Regions from separate parts of the Thermus antranikianii DSM 12462 genome, predicted to be linked through region 2. Evidence: riboswitches for the same ligand, from Rfam matches in the RefSeq annotation. Region 2 holds a riboswitch; the other holds the start of a gene.
What was found. Region 2 has a riboswitch for cobalamin ahead of G584_RS0101460 (ABC transporter substrate-binding protein). Riboswitches for the same ligand answer to the same signal wherever they lie in the genome.

Region 1 (5,931 bases), 230 kb from region 2:
TTCTGCTGGGCTTTGGAGCGCTCTTCCCTGGGTGGCCTCGAGGCCGGCACTGGGGAGGGGCGGAAGTCCCAAGGCGGGGGTGGGGTGTACCAGGCCCGGGCTTGTGCGAAGGCAGTTTCCTCCTCAGGCGAGGGCGGTGATTCCTGGGAGGTGGTCCGCGTTAGGAGGATGGCCTTCAACAGGGCAAGCTCCTTAAGTCGCTCTCGGGCAAAGGCCAACCGGCCTGCCAAGGCTCCGGGCAAAGGTTCCGCTACTTCCCACGGCAGGTGGTACAAGGGTGCTTTGGGAGCCACCCACACCTCCTGCCCGGTCTCTGCCAGAGGCGATAGAACCTCCCCAAGGGCAAGGAGGTTGGTGCGCCACACCCCAAGACCCTCCACCACCTCCACCACCAGGGCTGTGCCCTTGGGTACTTGGGGTAAGGACACCCCTGGGGCCAGGATTACCCCTAAACCGCGAAGGGGAAGGGTGGCCAGGGCCTCAACCACCCTTGGGGCGGGGGGTAGGTAGTAGGGCAGGAGGACCAAGGAAACCTCCTGCGCTAAGGTACCGTAGAAGGCCAGAAGGTGGGGGAGGTCCTCCTCTGCCCCATCCAACCCCAAGGCGGGTTCTTGGAGGAGCACGGTTCTTCCCCTGACCGGCTGGACCAGCTCCACGTAAGCTTCCGTTAGGGCTTCCAGGTGTGCTCCCAGGCGATCCGGGGGGTTTTGCGCCATGCGCAGAAGGGTGTAGGGTCCGAGCAGGGTCGGGAGCCCCTCCTTCAAAGCCTGGTTCCGGCCTACGGGATAGGGTAGGCCCCAGCCCGGCTGGGGGGTATACCGGGGCCTCTCTGGCAAGCGTGGAACCAAGTAGTGGTAGTTGGTGCCGAACCACTTTCGGAGGGGCAGGGCTTCCTTGCCCCGGGCCAGGGCGTAGTAGCCCTCCAGGTCCCCGGGATCCAGGGGGTAAAGGCCCAAGGCCACCGCCAAGTCCAGCATGGGGTCATAAAGGCTCAGCTCGCCCGCCGGGTAAAGGTCCACCTGTTCCCGGTAGGTGGCGAGCCTTAGGGCCTCGAGAGCCTCCAGGCCCTCGAGAAAATCCTCCCGCGATATGGAACCTGACCAGAAGCCCTCCAGAAGCCTTTTGTATTCCCGGTTAGGACCGAGCCGTGGAAGACCGTAAGCCAGCGTACGGATCATTCCTTCCCCTCCAGAGGTGGCACGGGAACAGGGCGCCCCTCCCCATCCACCGCTACCAGCACGAATCCGCCCTTAGCCGCCAAATAGGCTTCCTTACCTGGCTCAATGGGTTCCACCCACATCTCCACCTCGACCCGCATGGAGGTGCGGCCCACCCCCACCACCCGGGCCACCAGCTCCACAATGGAGCCCAGGGGTACGGGGCGCTTGAAGTCCACCGCATCCGAGTGCACCGTCACCACCTTGCGCCTGGCGTGGCGGGTTGCAGCCACGAAGGCTGCCTGGTCCATCCAGGCCATGGCGGTGCCGCCAAAAAGGGTCCCGTAATGGTTGGTTTCCCCAGGGAAAACTGGGTAGACCATGCGCGTTTCCTTCACCACGGACCTCCGAGGGCCGCCTTCGGGCCCGTAAAAGCTAGGCCATCCCTTCTACCTGCCCAAGGGAATAACCCCCTGCTGGGCAAGATCTTGCCTAAGGTTGTCTGGCCCAAGGATCTTGGGCCACCGGGTTCTGGGGGGTTAGGAATCTAAGGTCCCACAGGCATCACCACCTTCACCCTTGCCTCGAGGGCTACGGGGTAGGACCGCGAAGCGGGTACTCGGGCTTCCGGACAGAGCCGGTTACCGTTGCGGGACAGCGCCGGACTTTCACCGGACTTCCCCCACCGCCTGCTGGCGTCCAGGCCTGTCGGCCTGGCATCGCGGCCGGGACACCCTAAGTTTTGGGTGTCCTACCCAGGAGGCTACAACTTGTTGGGGTAAACCGTCAATACCCTACGTTGGTTTTTCCGGCTGCTCCCTCGGAGACCTTTGTGGTGTGATCCATTACAGGGGCTTGAGCCGCCGAAGCACCTCTCGCCAAGGGGCGGTGAAAACACCCACGGCGTAGTCCCCTACCCCACCCACGAAAACCAATTCGTCCCCGTGCAGGAAGAGGCCGTTACCGTACAAGGTAAATGGCCGGTCCCCGTACGTTTCCACAAGACCCTGAGGGGCCAAAAGGTAGGAGGACAGAGCAAGAAGTTCACCGTCGCCGGAAAGCAATGCGAAACCGTGGCGATAGGACAAGTCCCAGCGGAGGATGCCGTGGTAGGCCACTAGATAGGTACCATCCCCCACGGGATAGGCGTTGGTGGACCACCCCACCTTGAACTCAAAGGACTCTGGGGCCAGGATGGGTTCCAGCTGGTCGATGGAGAGGTTGTTCCAATCCAACCGCCCTCGCCAACCGAGGTCTGGAACTCCGGGAAGGCTGGGCCTTAGAAGAACGGCATTCCCCTGGAGTAACGTGGCCCCCTTAGCCGGCAAAAGGAGGCTCTTTCCTGCCGGGCCTATTCGCACCAATCCCTTGCGCCGGAGCTTTAGGTCCGGATCGAACTCGGCCAGGGCCAAGGCTGGGAAAAAGACATCCTTGTGGTCGGTGAGGCGGGCTTCACCCAACTTGCCCACGCCGGTATAGAAGAGGAGGAAGCCTGCACCCCAGGTGTGGGCCCGGGGATCCTCGCATCCCCTCGAGGCCTCCCAGACTTCGGTTGGGTAAAGGACGATCTCCACCGACAAAGGGTCAGGCAACTGACCGGCGAGCAGGTCTTCCAGGGGAAGGGCCACGTACCCCACGCTGGAGGCGTAGCCGTAGTAATCGAAGATCAGGCGGACAAAAAGGTGCACCACTCCGTCCCTGTACACCGCCCCGGGGTTAAATACCGCCAAGGGCTTTCGCCTCAAGTGGTTCACCACCTCTACCCGCTCCGGGGAAAGGTAAAAGCGCCGGGCAAACACGTCCTCCGTGTGCTCAGCTCGGGAGCCTGGCCTTTGGGCCAAAAACGTTTCCGCCTTGGCCCTCAGGGTTTCTTCCAAGTCGGATATTCCCATGCCCCTATCCTAGCGGGCCAACGTTGGCTTGACGGGGGGTAGGGGGTGGGTTAAGCTGGGGGAAACGTTTACGATAATGACCAAGAAGAGGCTGACTATAAGGGAAATCGCTAGGTTTGCAAACGTTTCCGTAGGTACCGTGAGCCGAGTCCTCAATGGCCGGCCTGGGGTTAGCCCGGAAACCCGGGCCCGGGTGTTAGAGGTGGTTCGTACCCAGGGTTTTGTTCCCAATGCCGCTGCCAGGGAACTGGTAGGGCAATCCACGGCCGTTGGCCTTCTTCTGGCCCCAGGAGTGCGGCGCTACACACCCTACTTCACCCTTCTGCTGGAAGCCCTCTCCGAGGAGGTCTGGCGCCTGGGTTTGCGGGTAATGGAGGTCGCCACGGATGCCCGCGGCCTGCCTTTAGAGAAGGCCAGGGCGTACCTCTTACTGGGCGCGCATGACCACGACCCCCGTATCGAGACCCTACGAAAGGACAACGTACCCTTTGTGCTCATCGGCAGTTATCCGGGAACCTTCTGGGTAGCCCCGGACGATGAGGACGGGGGCTACAAGGCTACCCGCCACCTGTTGGAACTGGGTCACCGGGACATTGCTCACCTCACGGGGCACTTGCATCACCAGGCGGGAAGGGAGCGGCTTCTTGGGTACAAGAGGGCCCTTCTGGAAGCGGGGCTAAGGTTACGCCCGAAGCTGATTCTGGACGGCAACTTTGATGCCCTTCATGCCTACCGGGCGGTGAGGCGGGCATGGGAAGGGGGCTTGCGCTTCTCGGCTCTTTTTGCCGCCTCCGACGAGATGGCCCTGGGGGCCTGGGCTGCTTTGGAGGATTTGGGCCTTCATGTTCCTGCTGACGTGAGCCTGGTGGGATACGACGACCTTCCCGAGGTAGGGGAAAGGCTCACCACCATCCATCAGGACATTCCCACCATTGCCCGCGAGGCGGTAAGGCTTCTCCGGGAAGCCCTGCAGGGAAAGAGCCCGTATGGGAAGCGGGTGCCTGTTCATCTGGTTCCCAGGGGTTCTACGGCGCGAAGGGAGGTGGAATAGGGAAAGGATCTCTCACCCGATCGGCTTCAGGCTATAGGCTTTAGGCAGACTGGTAAAGGAGGAAGGGTATGCTAAGAATTTTGGTTGTCTTTGTGGCCATGCTCGGGCTGGCCTTGGCCCAGACCCAGGTACGTATTTCTGGCTGGGGCGGTACGGACATCGCAATTGTCAACGGCCTTCTCAAAGAAGTGGTTCAGCCTAAGCTGGACCGGGAAGGGATACGCGTTATCTACCAACCCATCGAAGGCGACTACACGCAGTGGCTTTTCAATGCCCTCTCCGCTGGCACAGCCCCCGACCTCTTCTATGTGGACATCTTCTGGGCGGAGAGCCTTTTTGCCACGGGAAGGGTAGAGCCCCTGGACGCCCACTTTAGCAAACAGGAAGTGGGCGAGTTCCTCCCCAACTTGGTCCAGGCCTTCACGTACCGGGGGAAGCTCTACGGAATCCCCAAGGACTTCAACACCTTGGCCTTGGTCTTCAACAAGGACCTTTTCGATGAGGCCAAGGTCCTCTACCCGAATCAGCAGGATACCTGGGAGACCTTTGAAGCCAAGATCCGTCAGGTGCAGTCTCGGTTGAAGGATGTGGCGGGGATATGCTTGGTGGCAGACTTTGCTCGCTTTGGAGCCTTTGCCTTTGCCACCGGTTGGAAGCCCTTTGACGAGAAGGGGCACTCGGTCCTGGACCAGCACTTCCGGCGGGCCTTCGAGTGGTACACCGGCCTCATCCGGCGAGGTGCTGCAAAGTTTGCCCAGGACCTGGGTGAAGGCTGGACCGGAGGGTGCTTCGGTAGCGAGAAGGCTGCCACAGCCCTCGAGGGAGCTTGGATCGCAGGATTCCTAAGGGACAAGGCCCCCAACCTGAGGTACGGCACCACCTTCCTGCCCCTGGATCCTGTCACCAGGAAGCGCGGAAACTTCATCTTCACCGTTTCCTGGAGCCTTAACGCGGCCAGCACCAACAAGGCAGCGGCGGTTAAGGTTTTAAAGGCTCTCACCTCCCCTGAGGCCCAGCAGTGGGTGCTGGAACGTGGCCTCGCCATCCCCAGCCGCCGCGCTCTGGCCAACAACCCCTACTTCCAACGCCCCACCAAGGAGTCGGAACTGAACCGGGTGGTCTTCCAGGGTTCTACTGCGCAAGGAGGGAATGTTTACCCCTTCAGCTTCCGGGGGTTCGGCGGTGACTGGATGAGGCCCATCAACGAAGCGATCCAGGCGGTGATCGGCGGGCAAAAGAGCGTGGATCAAGCCATAAGGGATGCCCAGGCCGCATTGGATCGCCTTACGGGCAGAAGGTGATCGTCAAGGGGGGCGGCTAAGCCGCCCCCCTTAAGGGAACCCCTATGCGTTTCAAGGCGCGGACCCTCGAGGGCTTTTACGCCCTTCTCCTCCTCTTCCCCTTTGTTTTTACCTTAGCGGTCTTCTTCCTCTACGCCTTTCTACGCACTTTATTTTTTAGCTTCTCCGACTACGACCTCTTCAAGCCACCCCAGTGGGTGGGCCTGAGGAACTATCTACGCCTATTTCAAGACCCCCTTTTCCTGACCGCCTTAAAGCACACCTTAGCTTACAGCGGGATCGTCACCAGCCTTCAAACAGCCCTGGCCCTTCTTCTGGCCCTATCCCTGAATCGACCTTTGAGGGGCGTTACTTTTTTCCGCACCGTTTATTACCTTCCTTCTGTGGTCTCTACCGCTGCAGCGAGCCTTCTCCTCCTTTGGCTATTCCAGCGCACCGGCGTGGTAAACCAGGGGCTGTCCCTTATGCTCAGCTACCTGCCCCACCTCCTAATCGGGGCGGGGCTCTTTGCCCTTTTGCAGGGCCTACAG
Region 2 (5,931 bases):
ATGCGGAAAAGAGCGTCTTCCCGCATGGGAAGAGCCGTTTCCGGATCCAAATACCCCCCCACTCCCTGGTAGACCACCTCTCCCCCCCGGGCCACCAGGGCCACGTACCCGGGAAGAAGGCCCTCAGCCACCTGCCTCTTCAAAAAATCCTCCAGCCGGGAAAAATCCATGGTTCCCCCCTGGGAACCTAGCCTCCCTACCCTCAGGCAGGAGCAGCCCCCACCGTCCTACCCCCGTCCACGAAGAGGACCTGGCCGGTGATGAAGCTGGACTCATCCGAAACCAGGAAAAGAGCAGCGTAGGCCACCTCTATGGGCTGGCCGACGCGGCCCAAGGGCGTGGCGGCGATGGCCTTCTCCCGCACCTTCTCCGGCACCTTGGCCGTCATCCGGGTCTCGATAAACCCCGGGGCCAGGGCGTTCACCCGGATCCCGTACCGCCCCAGCTCCAGGGCCAGGGTGCGGGTAAGCCCCACCACCCCCGCCTTGGAAGCCGCATAGTTGGCCTGCCCCAGGTTACCCAGGTACACCCGGGAACTGGTGAGCACAATGGAACCAGGGTTCCGCTCCCGCATGGCCTCAGAAGCCGCCCTGGCCACCAGAAAGCTCCCCGTAAGGTTCACCCTCAACACCGCCTCCCAGTCCTCCAGGGGCATCTTCCAGTGGAAGTTGTCCCGGGTGATGCCGGCATAGTGCACCACCCCGTCCAGGCGGCCCATGGCCTGAAGGGCCTCCCGGAAACCCCTCTCCACGGAAAGCGGATCGGCCACGTCCATGGGAAGGGCCAAGGCCCCCGTGGCCGCCGCCGCCTCCCTTAGGGGCTCCTCCTCCAGATCGCAGGCCACCAGCCTGGCCCCCTCCCGGGCAAACAGCTCCAAGGTAGCCCGCCCAATCCCGTGGGCCGCCCCCGTGATCAGCACCACCTTGTCCTTTAGCCGCATCCACCACCTCCCGTGTTTGGCGACCGAACGGTCGGTAAGTTCACCCTACCCCGTGGCGGGCCTTCCCGTCAAGGGCCAGCTAGCTCCCACCGCGACCCTCCCACGCCCCATACGGGGCTCCTGCCTACAGCCGCCAGGCGTAGTAGGGGGTTTCCACAAAGGCCGGAGGCCCTCCCAGATACACCCTGAGCCCCGGAAGGATCAGGGTCTCCCCCTCCCACTCAAAGGCCAGGGGATCCACCGCCAAAGGGTAGTGAAGAACCCCTTCCCGGGGCAGGCCAAGCCGTAAGCGCTCGGGCAGGGAAAGCTTACCCACCAGGAGGTAACGGGCCCTCTTGGGCCCGGACTCCGTGTAAAAGGCCACCTCCTCCCCAAGGTCCAAGAGGAAAGCCCGGCCCCGGATGTAGAGCCTAGCCCTATCCGTCCAGGTAGACATGGGGCCTCCCCATGAGGTGGGCCACCCGCACCCCTGGGCCGTAGAGGTTTTGCAGAAGGGTTTCCGTGAGCACCACCTCCGGCTTTCCCTCCGCCAAAAGCCGTCCCCCTTTCAACACCGCCACCCGCCCAGCCAAAGCCGCCTGGTTGGGGTCGTGAAGGACGGAAAGAATCCCCATCCCCTTGGCAACCAGGTTTTGGAAGAGGGCCAGAAGCCCACCCTGGTATTCCAGGTCCAGGAAGGTGGTGGGTTCGTCCAGAAGGAGGTAGCGGGGCCTCGCCGCCAGGGCCCGGGCCAGAAGAACCCGCTGGCGCTCCCCGCCGGAAAGGCTACCCAGGTACCGGCCCCGGAAACGGGAAGCCCCAGTAACCTCCAAAGCCCACTCCACCGCTTCCACATCCTCCCGCCCCTCCCGCCCCCAAAGGCCCAGGTGGGGAAGCCTTCCTAAGCGCACCACCTCCTCCACCAAGAGCCCCTCCGGGTAGGGGCCTCCCTGGGGCAAGTAGGCGAGGAGCCGGCCCCGGGCATAGCTTCCATAGGCCCGAAGGGGCTTTCCCTCCAGAAAGACCCCTCCCGCCCTGGGCCGGAGGAGCCCCGCCATAACCTTTAGAAGGGTGCTCTTCCCCGATCCATTGGGGCCCAAAAGGGCCACCCACTCCCCTGGCCTTACGGCCAGGTCCACCCCTAAAAGGGCATAGGGCCCCACGATCCCCTTGGCCTCAAGCCCTTCCACGCCGCCTCCACATCAGGTACAGGAAGAATGGCCCCCCAAGAAGAGTGGTCACCACCCCCACGGGAAGCTCCGCCGGCCGGGTAAGGGTGCGGGCCAGGAGGTCCGCCAGCGTTAGGAGGGCCGCCCCGCCTAAGGCAGAAGCAGGCAGAAGCAGGCGATAGTCCTCATCCAAGAGGCGCCGGAGGAGATGGGGAGTTATCAGGCCCACGAAACCGATGATCCCCGCCTGGGCCACGGCAGCAGCCACCAACAGGCTTGCGGCAAGGAGGAGGAGGAGTTTCAGGCCCTCGAGGGGTAGCCCCATACTCCGGGCCACCTCCTCCCCCAGCTGGAGGGCGTTCAACACCCGGCCCAGAAGCAACAGCGGGGGAAGGGCCAGAAGGAAAAAAAGGACCATGGCCTTCACCGAAGGCCAGCCCATGAAGGCCAGGTTGCCCAGGGTGTAGGCGAAGACCGCCCGCACCCGGTCGGCGTCCTGCATCATCAGGTAGGTGGTGGCCCCGGTCAGAACGCTCCCCACCACCACCCCCGCCAGGACCAGCTCCCCCGTCCGGGCCGCGCCCCCTGCCAGAACCAGGGTGAGGAAGGTGGCGGAGAGGGCCCCAAGGAACCCGAAGAGGGTGGCGGAAAGGGGAAGGCTTTGGAAGATGGCGTGCTGGGCAAAGGCGGGGGCCAGGCCCCCCAGCAAGCTGGCCAGAAGGGTCACGGCGAAGGCCGCCCCCGCCGCCGAGCCCATGAGGTAGGGGTCGGCCAGGGGATTGCGGAAAAGCCCCTGGAAGCTGGCCCCCGCCACCCCCAAGGCCGCCCCCACCAGCATCCCCCCCAGGACCCTGGGGAGCCGCATCTCCGTGACGATGGGATTCTCCTTTAGGCCCAAAAGGGCTTGGAGCACCTCGCCCGGCGGCAGGCTCACCGCCCCCATGGCTACCCCCAGCACCAAGGCCAGGAGGAGCAGGAGGAGGAGCCAGAAAAAGACCAGGCTCCGCCTAAGGGCCAGGGGGAGGGCCCGGGTCATGGCCTAACGCCCGTGGAAGCAATCCACCAGAAGCCTAAGCCCCTGGGCCACCCGGGGGCCTGGGCGGGAAAGGAGGCTATCCTGGCCCCCGGTAAACACGCAGATGCGCCCTGTCTGCACCGCCTTCACCCGGCTCCAGCCAGGCCTGGCCCGGATGGTTTCCAGGGCACCCGGGTAGGTGGCCACGATCACCTCGGGGTTCTTCTCCACCACGAACTCGGGGGCGATCTTGGGGAAAAGGCCCAGCTCCTTGGGGATGATGTTCACCCCCCGGGCCTTTTGGATCAGGACCCCGATGAAGCTCTCGGGCCCCACGGTGTAGGGGGTGGGGTCAATCTCGTAGTAAACCCGGGGCCGGGTCTTGGCCTTGGCCGCCCGGGATTCCTCCTGGTATACCTCCCGCTGGATCTGGGCCACCACGCGCTCCGCCTGGCCCTCGAGGCCAAGAAGCCTCCCCAGGGTGCGGGTGGTGCGGAAGATGTCCTCGTAGGTCTCGGTGCGCACCGCATACACCGTTAGGCCTGCCCGCTCCAGGGTTTCGTACAAACGCCCGTACTTGGAAACCAAAACCAGATCCGGCTTCAGGGAGACGATGAACTCGGGGTTGGGATTGTAAAGCCCCCCCGCCTTGGGCAGGGCCTTCACCCTCTCGGGCCAGTCGGAGTAGTCGTCGGTGGCCACGATGCGATCGCAGGCCCCGAGGGCGCACACCGTTTCCGTCACCGATGGGAGCATAGTAACGATGCGCTTTGGGGGTGCCTTGACCGTGACCGTGCGCCCTAGGTCGTCGGTAAGGGTTAAGGGAAAAGCGAAGGCCAAGGCCAAAAGGACCGAAAGAACCGCCCAAACTCTCTTCATGCCTACCTCCCTAAGGCCGCTAGGGCCAGGCCCGGGGGAGGTAGGGAAAACCCCTGCCGGAAAGCGGCAGGGGCGCAAATGGCTTTGCAAACCCCCATCGCTCCCCCATCCGCGTGAGGTGCCCGCCTAAGGGGTTTGGCGGGCGGCCCTGGCAGGTATTCGGGCTTCCGGCCTGCGAAGAAGAGCCTGAGGCTGGGCCGGTTACCGTTGCGGGACAGCGCCGGACTTGCACCGGACTTCCCCACTTTAAGCCTGGACTACGCGCCCAGGCACCAGGGCAACGGACCTGGCTTTGAGGCCCTAGCGGGCCTTAAGGCCAGGCTAAGCCTAACGGGGCAAAAAGGCAAGGGCTTGACACATCCGGGGACGGGTGATTTACTTAGTCCCGAGAACGAACTAAAGGGCAAAGGGAAAGGAGCTGGGATGCGCAAAGGGGACACGCAGGAAATCCGCAGGCTCAACCGCCGGGCCATCCTGGCCCACCTGAGGCAGGGCCCCCTTACCCGCGCGGACCTTTCCCGGCTTACCGGTTTGGCTAAAAGCGCGGTAAGCCGCCTGGTGGATGAGCTTTTACAAGAGGGCCTTCTGGAGGAAGGGGCCTTTACCTCTCCCCCCGTGGGCCGGCCCGGCACCCTCTTGCACCTGCGCCCTGGCGCACGCTTTGCCCTAGGCGCGGAACTGGGGGTGGAGGGAACCGTCCTTCTGGCCCTGGACTGGCGGGGGGAGGTCCTATGGGCCAAGGAATGGAGCCACCCCCGGGAAGCTGGTCCCAGGGAACGTCTGGAACGGCTTCTGCAGGAGGTTCTTCCCCATGTACCGGGACCCTTGGGCCTAGGGTTCACCCTGCCTGGGGTGGTAGTGGAGGACCGGCTCCTCCTGGCCCCCAACCTGGGCTGGAAAAACCTGGACCTGCGGCCCCTGCTCTCCCACTTTCCCCTGCCCACGGCCTTGGAAAACGATGCCAAGGCCTCAGCCCTGTCCGAGGTCTTCTTTCACGGAGAGGCCAACCTCGCCTATCTAGTGCTCAGCACGGGCTTGGGAATCGGGGTGGTATCGGATAGCCGGATCCTGCGGGGAGCGGGTGGGGCCGCTGGGGAGCTGGGCCACTGGCTCGGCCAGGGGCACAAGCCCTGCGCCTGCGGCCGGGTGGGATGCTTGGAAACCGAACTGGGCCTCGGTGCCCTCTTGGAGCACTACCGGTCCCTGGGCGGAAAGGCGGGGGACCTCGAGGCCCTGCTCCAGCAGGCCAAGCAGGGGGAGGCTTTGGCCCTCGAGGCCATCCACCACTTGGGCGAGGCCTTGGGCCGCTTCCTGGCCAACCTGGCTGTGGCCTACGACCCGGCCCGGGTGGTCATAGGGGGCAAGGCGGCCGAGTTCTTCCCCTACCTGGAGCAATCCTTGCGCCAGTCCTTGGCGGCCCATGCCTTCCTGGAAGCCCATCGTTCCTTGCCCGTGCAACCTTCCCTTTATGGTCACCTGGCCCCGGCGGTGGGTGGGGCCAGCCTCTTTTTGGTGAGGTTTTTCGAGCTGGGCGGCCTGTGGGCGGAAAGCCCACGTCGCAATGGAGGTAGGTATGAGGAAGTGGCTTTTGGCGATCGGCGTGGCCTTGGGGCTTAGCGCCCTGGCCCAGACGGGCAAGCTGGAGATCTTCTCCTGGTGGGCGGGAGACGAAGGCCCGGCCCTCGAGGCCCTCATCCGGCTTTATAAGCAAAAGTATCCCGGTGTGGAGGTCATCAACGCCACGGTTACCGGCGGGGCAGGGGTGAACGCCAAGGCGGTCCTGAAGACCCGCATGCTGGGCGGTGACCCGCCCGATACCTTCCAGGTGCACGCCGGACAGGAACTCATCGGCACCTGGGTGGTGGCCGAGCGCATGGAGGACCTCACCAGCCTCTTCCGGCAGGAGGGTTGGCTCCAAGCCTTCCCCAAGGGCCTCATCGACCTCCTCT

Region 1: it holds a riboswitch for cobalamin, as region 2 does, so the genes downstream of both, G584_RS0100320 (acyl-CoA thioesterase) here and G584_RS0101460 (ABC transporter substrate-binding protein) in region 2, are expected to answer to the same signal.

The regions. Positions count from the first base shown of each region.
Region 1 covers NZ_AUIW01000001.1:56,162-62,092, reverse strand. Annotated here, with positions in the region: gene metE (5-methyltetrahydropteroyltriglutamate--homocysteine S-methyltransferase) at 1-1,178, opposite strand, end outside; gene G584_RS0100320 (acyl-CoA thioesterase) at 1,175-1,540, opposite strand; cobalamin riboswitch at 1,751-1,902, opposite strand; gene G584_RS0100315 (glycoside hydrolase family 130 protein) at 2,003-3,049, opposite strand; gene G584_RS0100310 (LacI family DNA-binding transcriptional regulator) at 3,126-4,100, shown strand; gene G584_RS0100305 (ABC transporter substrate-binding protein) at 4,169-5,401, shown strand; gene G584_RS0100300 (carbohydrate ABC transporter permease) at 5,446-5,931, shown strand, end outside.
Region 2 covers NZ_AUIW01000001.1:286,896-292,826, forward strand. Annotated here, with positions in the region: gene G584_RS0101435 (serine hydrolase domain-containing protein) at 1-170, opposite strand, end outside; gene G584_RS0101440 (SDR family oxidoreductase) at 203-940, opposite strand; gene G584_RS0101445 (hypothetical protein) at 1,065-1,376, opposite strand; gene G584_RS0101450 (ABC transporter ATP-binding protein) at 1,357-2,109, opposite strand; gene G584_RS0101455 (FecCD family ABC transporter permease) at 2,096-3,124, opposite strand; gene G584_RS0101460 (ABC transporter substrate-binding protein) at 3,128-3,982, opposite strand; cobalamin riboswitch at 4,116-4,274, opposite strand; gene G584_RS0101465 (ROK family transcriptional regulator) at 4,406-5,599, shown strand; gene G584_RS0101470 (ABC transporter substrate-binding protein) at 5,556-5,931, shown strand, end outside.